2 regions of the Plantactinospora sp. CNZ321 genome follow, and region 1 is predicted to be linked to the other one. Evidence: riboswitches for the same ligand, from Rfam matches in the RefSeq annotation. Region 1 holds a riboswitch; the other holds the start of a gene.
The links. Region 1 has a riboswitch for cobalamin ahead of metE (5-methyltetrahydropteroyltriglutamate--homocysteine S-methyltransferase). Riboswitches for the same ligand answer to the same signal wherever they lie in the genome.
Positions count from the first base shown of each region.

Region 2: linked by a shared signal. The riboswitch ahead of EV371_RS16165 (ribonucleoside-diphosphate reductase subunit alpha) and the one ahead of metE (5-methyltetrahydropteroyltriglutamate--homocysteine S-methyltransferase) in region 1 are both predicted to bind cobalamin.

Region 1 is NZ_SHKQ01000001.1:1,272,930-1,279,178, reverse strand. It holds gene EV371_RS05555 (YciI family protein) at 1-135, opposite strand, end outside; gene EV371_RS05550 (VOC family protein) at 151-627, opposite strand; gene EV371_RS05545 (MarR family transcriptional regulator) at 722-1,216, opposite strand; gene EV371_RS05540 (class I SAM-dependent methyltransferase) at 1,294-1,947, shown strand; gene metE (5-methyltetrahydropteroyltriglutamate--homocysteine S-methyltransferase) at 2,098-4,335, opposite strand; cobalamin riboswitch at 4,449-4,664, opposite strand; gene rph (rifamycin-inactivating phosphotransferase) at 4,977-6,249, shown strand, end outside.
Region 2 is NZ_SHKQ01000001.1:3,690,700-3,696,948, forward strand. It holds gene EV371_RS16160 (NAD(P)H-binding protein) at 1-784, opposite strand, end outside; cobalamin riboswitch at 969-1,198, shown strand; gene EV371_RS16165 (ribonucleoside-diphosphate reductase subunit alpha) at 1,430-3,895, shown strand; gene EV371_RS16170 (ribonucleotide-diphosphate reductase subunit beta) at 3,931-4,926, shown strand; gene EV371_RS16175 (FtsX-like permease family protein) at 4,966-6,249, opposite strand, start outside.

The DNA.
Region 1 (6,249 bases):
GTGGGTGATCTTGTCGCTGTGGTCGGCGAACCACTGCTGGACGCGGCCGTAGGCGCGATCCCGCTCCGGTTCGTCCATGGCGGCGAGGTCGGCGGCGAACTGTTCGGTCTCGACGAACATCAGCACGTACTTCATGGTTGCCCTCGTCTCCTACTGGAACAGCTCGGTCATCCGCCGGGCCATCTCCTCCGGGCTGACGTCCTCGACGTGGCTGGCGACGGTCCAGGCGTGCCCGAACGGGTCGACGATGAAGGCGTCCCGGTCGCCGTAGAACTGGTTCGTCGGTGCCCGGTGCAGCGTCGCACCGCGCTCGACGGCGTTGGCAACGACGGCGTCGACATCCTCGACGTAGATGAACTGGAACACCGGGGTGCCGGCCAGCCCGCCGGCGGGCGGTGCGGTGGTGCCGCGCTGCGGGTCCTCGTCCTCGACGATGACGACGGCGTCGCCGATCTCGATCTCGGCGTGCGCGACGCTGCCGTCCGGGCCGGGGAAACGCATCCGTTCGGTGGCACCGAAGACGGCCGCGTAGAAGTCCAGCGCCTTGGCGGCGCCCTGGACGACCAGGCAAGGGGTGATCCGGCGGTACGTGTCGGGAATCGGGTTGGGTCCGGGTGGTGTCGACATGTCGCTCCTCGGTTGCGTATAGCCTGCGCGGTGTTGGCGGCTCGGGTCGTTCATTAGGCAGACGACCTGCGTGGCGCCCGATACGACAGACCGGTCAACATATTTTCGACGTGGTCGCCGCCCCCGTGGGTTGGTTCGCCGACAGTCGGGTGGCAACCGTCTCCATCATCGCGAGGAACTGCCGGACCTGCTCGGGCGGCAGACCGGTGAACAACCGCGCCGAGCCGGCCTGGTAATCGGCGGTGAGCTGCGCCGTGACGGCCTCGCCGGCGTCGGTGAGTCGGACGAGGACGGCGCGACGGTCGTCGGGGTGCGGGTCGCGGCGGACAAAGCCCGCTTCGGCGAGCCCGTCGACGAGTGCGGTGATGTTGCGGGCCGTCACCCCGATCGTGCGGGCCAGTTGCTGCTGGGTGGCGGGGCCCTGCCGGTGCAGGTGCCAGATGACGGTCGCCCGGGCCCGGGTCAGACCACGGGCGGCCAGACCGGCCTGCATGTAGTGCTCGACGGTCACGGCGAAGGCGAAGACCCGTTCGAGAGCGCCGGTGAACGTGCCGCAGTCCGGCACCGAAACATTGTGTATGCCATTCACTATGTATATCCTCCCCCATGAAGATAGCGGATCGCTGGCAGGTTGTCGCTTGCCGGCCCGGGGCCAGGAGGTCGGCAATGCCAGCGGTATCCCATCCGGTGTTCGCACGGGTCTACGAACGGCTCAGCGTGGTCATGGACCGTGCAGGTGGCGCCGACCACCGCCGGGACCTGGTCACCGGACTGTCCGGGCGGGTCATCGAGGTCGGCGCCGGCAACGGACGGATGTTCGCCCACTACCCGCCCGAGGTGACCGAGGTCGTCGCCGTCGAACCCGAACCCCACCTGCGCAGGAGCGCGACCACGACGGCGCGGACAGCACCGGTTCGGGTCACCGTGGTCGACGGCCTGGCGGCGGCGCTGCCGGGCGGCGACGGCGAGTTCGACGCCGCCGTCGTCGCGCTCGTGCTCTGCACGGTGCCCGACCAGGCGGCGGCCCTCCTGGAGCTTCGTCGGGTGCTGCGTCCAGGAGGTGAGGTGCGCTTCTTCGAGCACGTCGCCGCCGAGCATCCGGGTGGCATGCGTCGGATGCAGCGGCTGGCCGACGCGACGCTGTGGCCGCTGCTGTTCGCCGGCTGTCGCACCGGCCGGGACACCGCCGCCGCGATCACCGCCGCCGGGTTCGCCATCCAGGACCTACACCGGTTCCGGTTCCCGTCGACCGGCCCGAGCAGCCCCGCCGCACCCCACATCCGGGGCCGCGCCGTCAAGCCGATCGGCGACCCACGGTGAGCGTCGGCACCCCGACGCAGCCGCCGGTCACCGAGGGAGAACCGGCCCGGGTACGCATCCTGCGCCCTCCCACGCCGCCGGACCTGGCGCAGCGTCACTGCGCGGCACGCCGGGCGGACCCCGACCGGGAGTCCGCCCGGCGTGGTGCCGTCAGTCTCCGCGGACCTCGGCGGCGGCCGCGACGAGGTGGCGCAGTGACGCCTCGACCTCGGGGTAGCCACGGGTCTTCAGCCCGCAGTCCGGGTTGACCCAGAGCCGGTGCGCGGGCACGGCCGCGACGGCCCTGCGCAGCGCCTCGACCACCTCGTCCCGGGGCGGCACCCGCGGTGAGTGGATGTCCCACACCCCCGGGCCGACACCCCGGCGGTAGCCGATCGCGGCGAGGTCGTCGAGGACCTCCATCTTGGAACGGGACGCCTCGATGCTCGTCACGTCGGCGTCGAGAGCGTCGATCGCGGTGATCACCTCGCCGAACTCGGAGTAGCAGAGGTGGGTGTGCATCTGGGTGTCGTCGGCGACGCCGCTGGTCGCCAGCCGGAACGCGCCGACAGCCCAGTCCAGGTACGCCTGCTGGTCGGCCCGGCGCAGCGGCAGGGTTTCCCGCAGGGCCGGCTCGTCGACCTGGATCACCCTGATCCCGGCGACCTCCAGGTCGTGGCACTCGTCGCGCAGCGCGAGCGCGACCTGGTCGGCCGTGTCGGCGAGAGGTTGGTCGGTGCGGACGAACGACCAGGCCAGGATCGTGACCGGACCGGTGAGCATTCCCTTGACCGGCTTGCTCGTCAGCGACTGGGCGTAGGTCGACCAACCGACGGTCATCGGTGCCCGACGGGCGACGTCGCCGTAGATGATCGGGGGCCGGACGCAGCGGGAGCCGTACGACTGGACCCAGCCGTGTTCGGTGGCGGCGAACCCGTCGAGCTGCTCGCCGAAGTACTGCACCATGTCGTTGCGCTCCGGTTCACCGTGCACCAGCACGTCCAGCTCGAGATCCTCCTGGAGCCGGATGACCCGCTCGACCTCGGCACGCATCCGCCCGGTGTAACCGGCCTGGTCGAGAGTGCCGGCGCGTAGCTCCGCGCGGGCCTTGCGCAGCTCGGCGGTCTGCGGAAACGAGCCGATGGTGGTGGTCGGCAACTCCGGCAGGTTCAGCCGCCGCTGCTGGCGGTCGGCCCGGGAGGCGTAGTCGCCCCGCTGCCGGTCCTGTGGGCGCAGCCCGGCAAGCCGGGCCCGAACGCCGTCGTGGCGCCACGTCGCCGGGACGGGCGGCAGCGGTGCGGGCAGGTGCGCGGAGCCGTCGCGCAGGGCCCGGCCGAGCAGCACCACCTCGTCGACCTTCTGCCGGGCGAACGCGAGCCGGGCGTGCAGCTCCGGGTCGAGGCCGGTCTCGACGGAGAGGTCGACCGGCACGTGCAGCAGCGAGCAGGACGAGGATACGGCGACATGGTCGGCCAGCCCGGCGACGGTCGCCCCGGTGACCACCGCCGAGCGCAGGTCAGTACGCCAGATGTTGTGCCCGTCGACCAGCCCGGCCACGATGGTCTTGCCGCGCAGCGGACCGGCGGCGGCGAGCCGTTCCAGGTTGCCCGGCCCGGCGACCAGGTCCAGCCCGATCGCCTCGACCGGGGTTTCCAGCAGCGCGGGCAGTGCGTCGCCGAGTTCACCGAAGTAGCTGGCGACGAAGATCGCCGGCCGGTGTGCGAGCTCACCGAGCCGGGTGTACGCGCGCCGCAGCGCGTCGATCTCCACCGGGCTGCGGTCGGCGACGTATGCGGGCTCGTCCAGTTGCACCCAGCCGACGCCGGCTCCGGCCAGCGCGCCGAGGATCTCGGCGTACGCCTCGACCAGGTCGTCGAGCCGGGCGAACGGGTCGACACCCTTGGCCAGCAGCAGGAACGTGGCCGGTCCGACCAGTACCGGACGGGTGCGCAGGCCCAGGGCGGCGGCTTCGGCGTACTCGCGCAGCGCCTTGCCGGGATCGGCGGTGAAGACCGTGTCGGGGTCGATCTCCGGCACCAGGTAGTGGTAATTGGTGCCGAACCACTTCGTCAGCTCCAGCGCGGGCTCGGCGTCGACACCGCGCGCCATCGCGAAGTAGGTGTCCAGTTCGGAGAGTCCGAGCCGGCGGAACCGGTCCGGGACCGCGCCGACGGCGACGGCGGTGTCGAGCACGTGGTCGTAGTAGGAGAAGGTGTTTGACGGGACGGCGTCCAGCCGGGCGTTACGCAGCGTCTGCCACACCTCGGCCCGCAGGCCCGCCGCCGTCTCCTCCAGCGCGGCGGCGTCGATCCCTCCGGCCCAGTAGGCCTCGACGGCCCTCTTCAACTCCCGGTCCGCGCCGATACGCGGATAGCCGAGTACTGTGCTCTGCCCGAATGCGGTACTCACCTGACAGGCTCCTTCCCTCGAAGCGTCCGACGGACACCCGGTGGCGGGGAGGGCACGGTGGGGCACCGGCTTCCGCCCCGGCCCTCCCGGGGGGCCGCCGACGGCGCACACCGGCGGTGTGCGCGGTGCGGGCAGGTCTTCGGACTCGCGGGCGTGACCACGGATGGTCGCCTACTGGCCGTCGCTTCCCAGACCGAGGTCGGTCCAGTGCTCCGATGACGGCGGTCGTTCCCACTCACCGCTGCGGGGCAGTCCCGGTCTCACACCGGGTTCCCTCTTACGACGCCCCGACCTCGCGAGCGGGGCGAACCAGCACCACCGGCCATCGTACGGGCTCGACGACGAGATCCGCTCGACGCCGGAAGCGCCGGTGGTGGTGACACGTCGGTGGTGGTAGCACGTCGGAACCGTCGCAGACGGTGATTGGAGGGACTCCGAGCCGAGGGACTCCGAGCCGAGGAACCCCGAACCGATCCAATCTCGGATCGAGCGGGTGCGGATGCCGCTCCCCGCCACTCTCAACATATAGCGGAGTGGGGGCCTTGCGGCAAGACCCCGGTCATGGCGCAGAATCGTCGGCCGAGGTCGTAACCTGCGGAAATGTGCAGTGCGACCACCCACGGCTGCCCCGGAGGTGTCGCATGATCGAGCAGTACGTGTTGGACCTGAAAGAGGTTGACCAGACACGGGTGGCCGCCGTCGGCGGCAAGGGCGCGCACCTGGGCGAGCTGTCCCGGATCGACGGTGTCCGCGTGCCGGCGGGCTTCTGCGTGACGACGGCGGCCTTCCGGCGGATCGCGGCGGAAGCGCCGTCGATGAACGATCAGCTGGACCGGCTGTCGCAGCTCGACCCGGACGACCGGGAGGCGGTCCGCACCCTCAGCGCGGAGCTCCGCCGGACCATCGAAGGGATCGCCATCCCCGGCGATCTCGCGACGGCGATCACTCGCGCCCTGGACAGGGTCGGCGAGCAGGCCGGGTACGCCGTCCGATCCAGCGCGACGGCGGAGGACCTGCCGACGGCCTCCTTCGCCGGCCAGCAGGACAGCTACCTGAACGTCGTAGGCCGGACCGAGGTCCTCCGGCACGTCACCCGGTGCTGGGCCTCGCTGTTCACCGAGCGGGCCGCGACCTACCGCCAGCGCAACGGCATCGACCACCGTGGGGTCGAGATGGCCGTGGTCGTACAGCAGATGGTCTTCCCCCGGGCGGCGGGCATCCTCTTCACCGCCGACCCGGTCACGTCCAGCCGCCGGGTCGCCTCCGTGGAGGCCGGGTTCGGTCTCGGCGAGGCCCTGGTCTCCGGCCTGGTGAACCCGGACGTGTTCAAGGTGCGCGATGGCGAGATCGTCGCCAGGGCGGTCGCCGGCAAGCAGCGTGCCGTGCACGCCTCGCCGGACGGCGGCACCCGGGTGATGGCGGTCGACCCGCAACGGCAGGAGCAGCCGGCACTGACAGACACGCAGGTCCTGCGGCTCGTACGGCTGGGCCGGCGGATCGAGGCGCACTTCGGCCACCCACAGGACATCGAGTGGTGCCTGGTCGACGACGAGTTCCAGATCGTCCAGAGTCGGCCGATCACCACGCTGTTTCCGATCCCGGCGGTCGGGGACGACGACAGGCACGTCTACGTCTCCGTCGGCCATCAGCAGATGATGACCGACGCCATGAAGCCGCTGGGGCTCTCCGTCTTTCAGCTGGTGGCGGGCAGGCCGATGTACGAGGCCGGCGGGCGGCTGTTCGTCGACGTCACCCGCGAGCTGGCGTCGCCGGGGACCCGCCCCGGGTTCCTGGAGGGCATGGGACGGGCCGAGCCGTTGATCGGTGACGCGCTGCGGAGCGTCGTCGAGCGCGGCGACCTCATCCCTCCGCCGCCGGACCAGGGGCCCGGTATCTCTCCGCTGCCGGACCAGG
Region 2 (6,249 bases), 2.4 Mb from region 1:
ACTCCTGCCAGGTGATCCGTCCCCGGTCGCCGGTGGGGGAGACCAGCGCACCCGCCCGGAAGGCGCGGCCGAGCCGCCCCGGCACCGGTAGCCGGAGCAGCCGGCGCCGGATCCGTCGCGCCGCCAGCCAGTCCCGGGCGAGCGTTCCGGCGTCCAGTACCGCCGGCCCGCCGAACTCCTCGGTCGCCCCGCCCGGTGCGGCGGTCACCCGCCACCGCAGGTACGCGGCGACGTCGGCAACATCGACCGGCTGCGCGGTGATTCCCGGATCGACGGGCAGTACCGGCAGCCGGTCCAGCCGGCTCATCGCCTCGGCCAGGAACTCGTGGAACTGGGTGACCCGGAGTACCGTCCACGGCACCGGGCCGGCCGCGACCGCCGCCTCGGCCTCGATCTTGATCCGGAAGTACGGCCAGGGCACCCGGTCGGCGCCGACGATCGACAGGTACACCAGGTGTCGTACCCCGGCCCGGCCGGCCGCGTCGACCAGCCGGCGGGTGCCGGCCACGTCGACCTGACGGGTGTAGCCGCGCTGGTAGGGCGCGGACGCCAGGTGGACGACGGTGTCGACGCCGTCGACCGCGGCCGGTAGTCCGGCTCCGGTGACCAGATCGAGCCGGACCGGCCGCACCTCGCCGCCGCCCTCCGCAGGCAGGTCCGGGCCGGTCTTTCCGAGTGGCGCCGGAGCGCGGCTGGCAGCCCGTACGGTGTGCCCGGCCCGGGCCAGTTCCGGGGTGAGCACCCGGCCCAGCCGCCCGGTCGCCCCGGTGATCAGGATGTGCATGGAAGTCTCCGCGTGTCGTCGGATCGGATCGGGCCGACCCGGACCGACGGGTCGGCGGGGGCCACGGTGGCATCGCGGACAGGACGGGCGACGACCCGTCATTGTGACGCCGGGGTGTGGCCGTGAGGCACGCCGACACGCCGACACGACATCTTGGGGTATGACTTTCGGGCCATCCCTATATATGGTGTTGCCTGCAGCTGGTTCGGCCGCCGCCGGCGGTCGAGGCAAGAGGGAACCCGGTGGGAGTCCGGGACTGCCCCGCAGCGGTGAGTGGGAACGACCGCCGTCATCACGCACTGGGTCGTCCGGCCGAGAACCGGACCGCCTGGGAAGCGACGGCCAGTAGGCGAACCACCGGTACCCGGTGGACCGCCCACGAGTCCGAAGACCTGCCAGCGCGCCGCGTACGAGCCCGTACGCGGCGGTCCGAGGCCGCGCGGGACGGCCGACGCCACCGACGTACGCCATCGCGTGCCCGTCGGCGTCTCCGCGCGGCTTCCTCCGGACCGGAGTAGTCCGGACCGGAGGAGTCGAGTGCGCGAGGAGAGAGTCGTGACGGTCACCGAGGCCACGCCGAGCGGGACGGGCGGAACTCCGAGCTGTCCGCCGAGGCCGGCGGCGCGAGACGCCGAGCAGCCGACGATGTCGGACACCGGCGGTCACCGCCCCGGCCGGGACGCCCGGCCGCCCCGGGTACGCGGCCGCGACGGGGTCACCGCGCCGGCGGACGTCGCCACGATCGCCCGGGCGGTGCGGCACCAGGCCGACGACCTGCCCGATGTCGACCCGGTGCGGGTGGCGACCCGGGCGGTCAACGGCCTGCCCGACGGAGCGACCGCCGCCGAGCTGCACCGGCTCTGCGTGCGGACCGCCGCCGAGCTGATCGGCGAGGAGCCGCAGTACTCCCGACTGGCCGCCCGGCTGCTCGCCGGATACCTCGACCAGGAGGTCCGGGGGCAGGGTGTCGACACGTTCAGCGAGTCGATCCGACTCGGACACCGACACGGCCTGATCGGCGACGAGACGGCCGAGTTCGTCCGCGCCCACGCCCGCGAACTCGACGACGCCGTCGACCCTGCCGCCGACCGGCGCTTCGAGTACTTCGGGCTGCGTACCGTCTACGACCGGTATCTGCTGCGGCATCCGGTGGACCGGCTGGTGCTGGAGACCCCGCAGTACTGGCTGCTCCGGGTCGCCTGCGGGCTGTCCCGGACCCCGGACGAGGCGATCGGCTTCTACCGGCTGATGGCCTCGCTCGCGTATCTGCCCAGCTCGCCGACGCTGTTCAACTCCGGCACCCGGCACACCCAGATGTCCTCCTGTTATCTGGTCGACTCGCCTCGCGACGAACTGGACTCGATCTACGACCGGTACGCCCAGGTGGCGCGGCTGTCCAAGTTCGCCGGTGGGATCGGCATCTCGTGGTCCCGGATCCGCTCCCGGGGCGCGCTGATTCGGGGCACCAACGGTACGTCCAACGGCATCGTCCCGTTCCTGCGCACCCTCGACTCGTCGGTCGCGGCGGTCAACCAGGGCGGTCGGCGCAAGGGCGCGGCCTGCGTCTATCTCGAACCGTGGCATCCGGACGTCGAGGAGTTCCTGCACCTGCGGGACAACACCGGCGAGGAGGCCCGGCGTACCCACAACCTGAACCTGGCCAACTGGGTTCCGGACGAGTTCATGCGGCGGGTCGAGGCGGACGGGATCTGGTCGCTGCTCGACCCGGACGAGGTGCCGGAGCTGCCCGACCTGTGGGGCGCGGAGTTCGACGCGGCGTACCGCGCGGCCGAGGAGCAGGGCCGGTACGTCCGCCAGGTCCGGGCCCGTGACCTCTACGGCCGGATGATGCGCACGCTGGCCCAGACCGGCAACGGCTGGATGACCTTCAAGGACACCTCGAACCGGCTGTGCAACCAGACCGCCGAGCCGGGCAACGTGGTGCACCTCTCCAACCTCTGCACCGAGATCATCGAGGTCTCCGGCGACACCGAGACCGCCGTGTGCAACCTGGGCTCGGTCAACCTGGCCGCGCACCTGGCGACCGGCCCGGCCGACCCCGGCGGCGTGCCCGCCGTCCCGGCCGACCCCGGCGTCGTGCCCGCCGTTCCGGACGGCATCGACTGGGTACGGCTGCGGGAGACCGTCCGGACCGCGGTGACCTTCCTGGACCGGGTGATCGACATCAACTACTACCCGAGCCGGGAGGCGGCGGCGAGCAACCCCCGGTGGCGGCCGATCGGACTCGGGGTGATGGGGTTGCAGGACGTCTTCTTCGCGCTGCGGCTGCCGTTCGACTCGCCGGCCGCGCGGGAACTCTCCACCCGGATCGCCGAGGAGATCTACCTGACCGCGCTGGAGACCTCGGCCGGGCTGGCCGAGCGGTTCGGTGCCCATCCGGCGTACCCGCAGACCCGGGCCGCGGCCGGGCAGCTGCAACCCGACCTGTGGGGGGTGACCGGCCGGCAGACCGGGCGCTGGGCCGCGCTGCGCGACCGGATCTCGGCGTACGGGCTGCGTAACTCGCTGCTGGTCGCGATCGCCCCGACAGCCACCATCGCCTCGATCGCCGGCTGCTACGAGTGCATCGAGCCGCAGGTCTCCAACCTGTTCAAGCGGGAGACGCTGAGCGGAGAGTTCCTCCAGGTCAACACCGCCCTGGTGGCGGAGCTGAAGGCACGCGGGCTGTGGACCGAGCGGATCCGGACCGCCATCAAGCGGGCCGACGGCTCGGTGCAGGGCATCGAGGAGCTGCCGGCGCGGCTGCGCGAGCTGTTCCGTACCGCCTGGGAGCTGCCACAGCGGGCGCTGATCGACCTGGCCGCCGCCCGGGCCCCCTATGTCGACCAGTCCCAGTCGCTGAACCTCTTCATGGCCGCGCCCGACATCGGCCGGCTCAGCTCGATGTACCTGTACGCCTGGAAGTCGGGACTGAAGACGACCTACTACCTCAGGTCCCGCCCGGCCACCCGGATCCAGCAGGCGACGGTGGGGGTGCCGCAGGGCTCCCGGCCGGCGCTGGCCGCCGTGCCGCCGTCCCGTGCCGAGGCGCCGGATCCGACCTCGGCCTGCTCGCTGGAGAACCCGGAATCCTGCGAGGCCTGCCAGTGACCTCCTCCACCACCACCAGCGACCGAGAGGAACCCATGCTGCTCGACCCCGGAATGGACCTGACCCTGCGTCCGATGCGCTACCCGCACTTCTTCGACCGGTTCCGGGACGCGATCCGGAACACCTGGACCGTGGAGGAGGTGGACCTGCACGCCGATCTGGCCGACCTGGACCGGCTCTCCCCGGCCGAGCGGCACCTGGTCAGCCGGCTGGTGGCGTTCTTCGCCACCGGCGACACGATCGTGGCCAACAACCTGGTGCTCAACCTCTATCAGCACGTCAACTCGCCGGAGGGCCGGCTCTACCTGTCCCGCCAACTCTTCGAGGAGGCGGTACACGTGCAGTTCTACCTCAACCTGCTCGACACGTACGTGCCGGACGACGAGGAGCGGTTCGCCGCCTTCGCCGCCATCGAGAACATCCCGTCGATCCGCCGCAAGGCCGAGTTCTGCTTCAGATGGATCGACTCCGTCTTCGAGCTGCGTGAGCTGCGGACCCGTGCCGACCGTCGGGCGTTCCTGCTCAACCTGATCTGCTTCGCCGCCTGCATCGAGGGGCTGTTCTTCTACGGCGCGTTCGCGTACGTCTACTTCCTCCGGTCCCGCGGGTTGCTGCACGGGCTCGCCTCCGGAACCAACTGGGTGTTCCGGGACGAGTCGATGCACATGGCGTTCGCCTTCGACGTCGTCGACACCGTACGCGGGGAGGAGCCGGACCTCTTCGACGACGAGCTGCGCGGACAGGTCCGCGAGATGGTCGCCGAGGCGGTCGAGTGCGAGGTGCAGTTCGCCGAGGACCTGCTCGCACAGGGGGTCTCCGGACTCTCGCTGCCGGACATGCGGGAGTACCTCCAGTACGTCGCGGACCGCCGGTTGGCCCAACTCGACATCGAGCCGCTGTACGGGTCGGCGAACCCGTTCGCCTTCATGGAGTTGCAGGACGTCCAGGAACTGTCCAACTTCTTCGAGCGGCGGGTCTCGGCGTACCAGGTCGGGGTGACCGGCACGGTCCGGTTCGACGACGAGTTCTGATCCACCGGTACGCGCGGCGTGCCGGTCGGGCGTACCGGGTCACTCGTAGCGCACCAGGTCGGCGGCCGGGGTCCGGGCCAGCCGGCCGGCGGCCAGCACCCCGGCGAGCGCGCCGGCCAGGGCGGCCGCCGGCACGGTCCCGGCGAGCAGCGCGGCCGGGGGAAGCTCGGCGAGTCCCGGCCCGGCGCCGATGCCGACCAGTACCCGGTCGGTGAGGAGCCGGAGCAGCAGCAGCCCCGCGGGGAGTCCGACGAGCGCGGCGGCGAGGCCGAGCGCGGCACCGCCGGTAGCGGACTGGGCGAGGGTCTGCCGGACGGTGAACCCGACCGCGCGGAGTACCCCGAGGGTGCGGGCGCGTTCCCGGGCGACGGTCAGCAGCGCGGCGGCCAGGTTGGCGAGGCTGACCAGCAGGACGAGGGCGGCCAGCAGGCGCATCGCCATGGTGAAGGTGCCGAGGTCGTCCGGATCGGACGCCCGGGCGTGCACCGTGACGCCGGGGCCGAGCCGGTCCCGCAGGGTGGCGGCCAGCGTCTCCGGGCTGGCGGTCGGACCGGCCGAGACCAGGTACGCCTCCGGTGCCACCCCCGGCAGCATCTCGGCCCGGTACATCAGCAGTTCTCCGGTGTCCTCGGTCTCGCTGTACCAGCCCACGATGGTCAGCCGCAGCGGAGTGCCGCCCGCCCGGACCTCGACCGTGTCACCGACCTGGAGGTCGAACCGGCGCAGCAGTCCGTATCCGGCGATCGCCTCGCCGGGTGCCCGCAGCGGCCGGCCCTGCTGGACCAGGAACCGGGCGTCGGCGGGATCCCCACCGATGGCGCGGGACAGGAACGTCTGGTCGCCGAGGGTGGTCCGCCGGTCGAGCTGGCTGTACCAGCCGGCGGCACCCGGCGTACCGGCCAGCGCTGCGGTCAGGGTGGCCGGATCGGTGCCGTCGGCCACCACGACGGCGTCGTAGGGGTCGCCGGTCCGGGCCGGCTCGGCGACCAGCCGATCCACTGTGGCGGTGAAGCCACCCCCGACGACCACCGCCGCCACGGCGACCGAAAGGGCGGCGGCGGTCAGTGCCGAGCGCCCAGGCCGGGTGAGTACGGCACCGAGCCCGTACCGGTAGGTGGGGCCGAGCCGGAGCCGGTCGAGGATCCGGGTGACCCGGGCCGGTTCCGCGCCGCGCGGTGCGGCGTCGCGCAGCACGTCGGAGACCGGTTGCCGGGCCGCCCGCCAGGCCGGCGCTACGGTGGCGGCCGCGAGGACCGTACCGACCAGCAGGGCGGAGCCGAGCAGCGACGGCGGGTCGATCCGCGGGCCCGCCCGGCCGAGCGC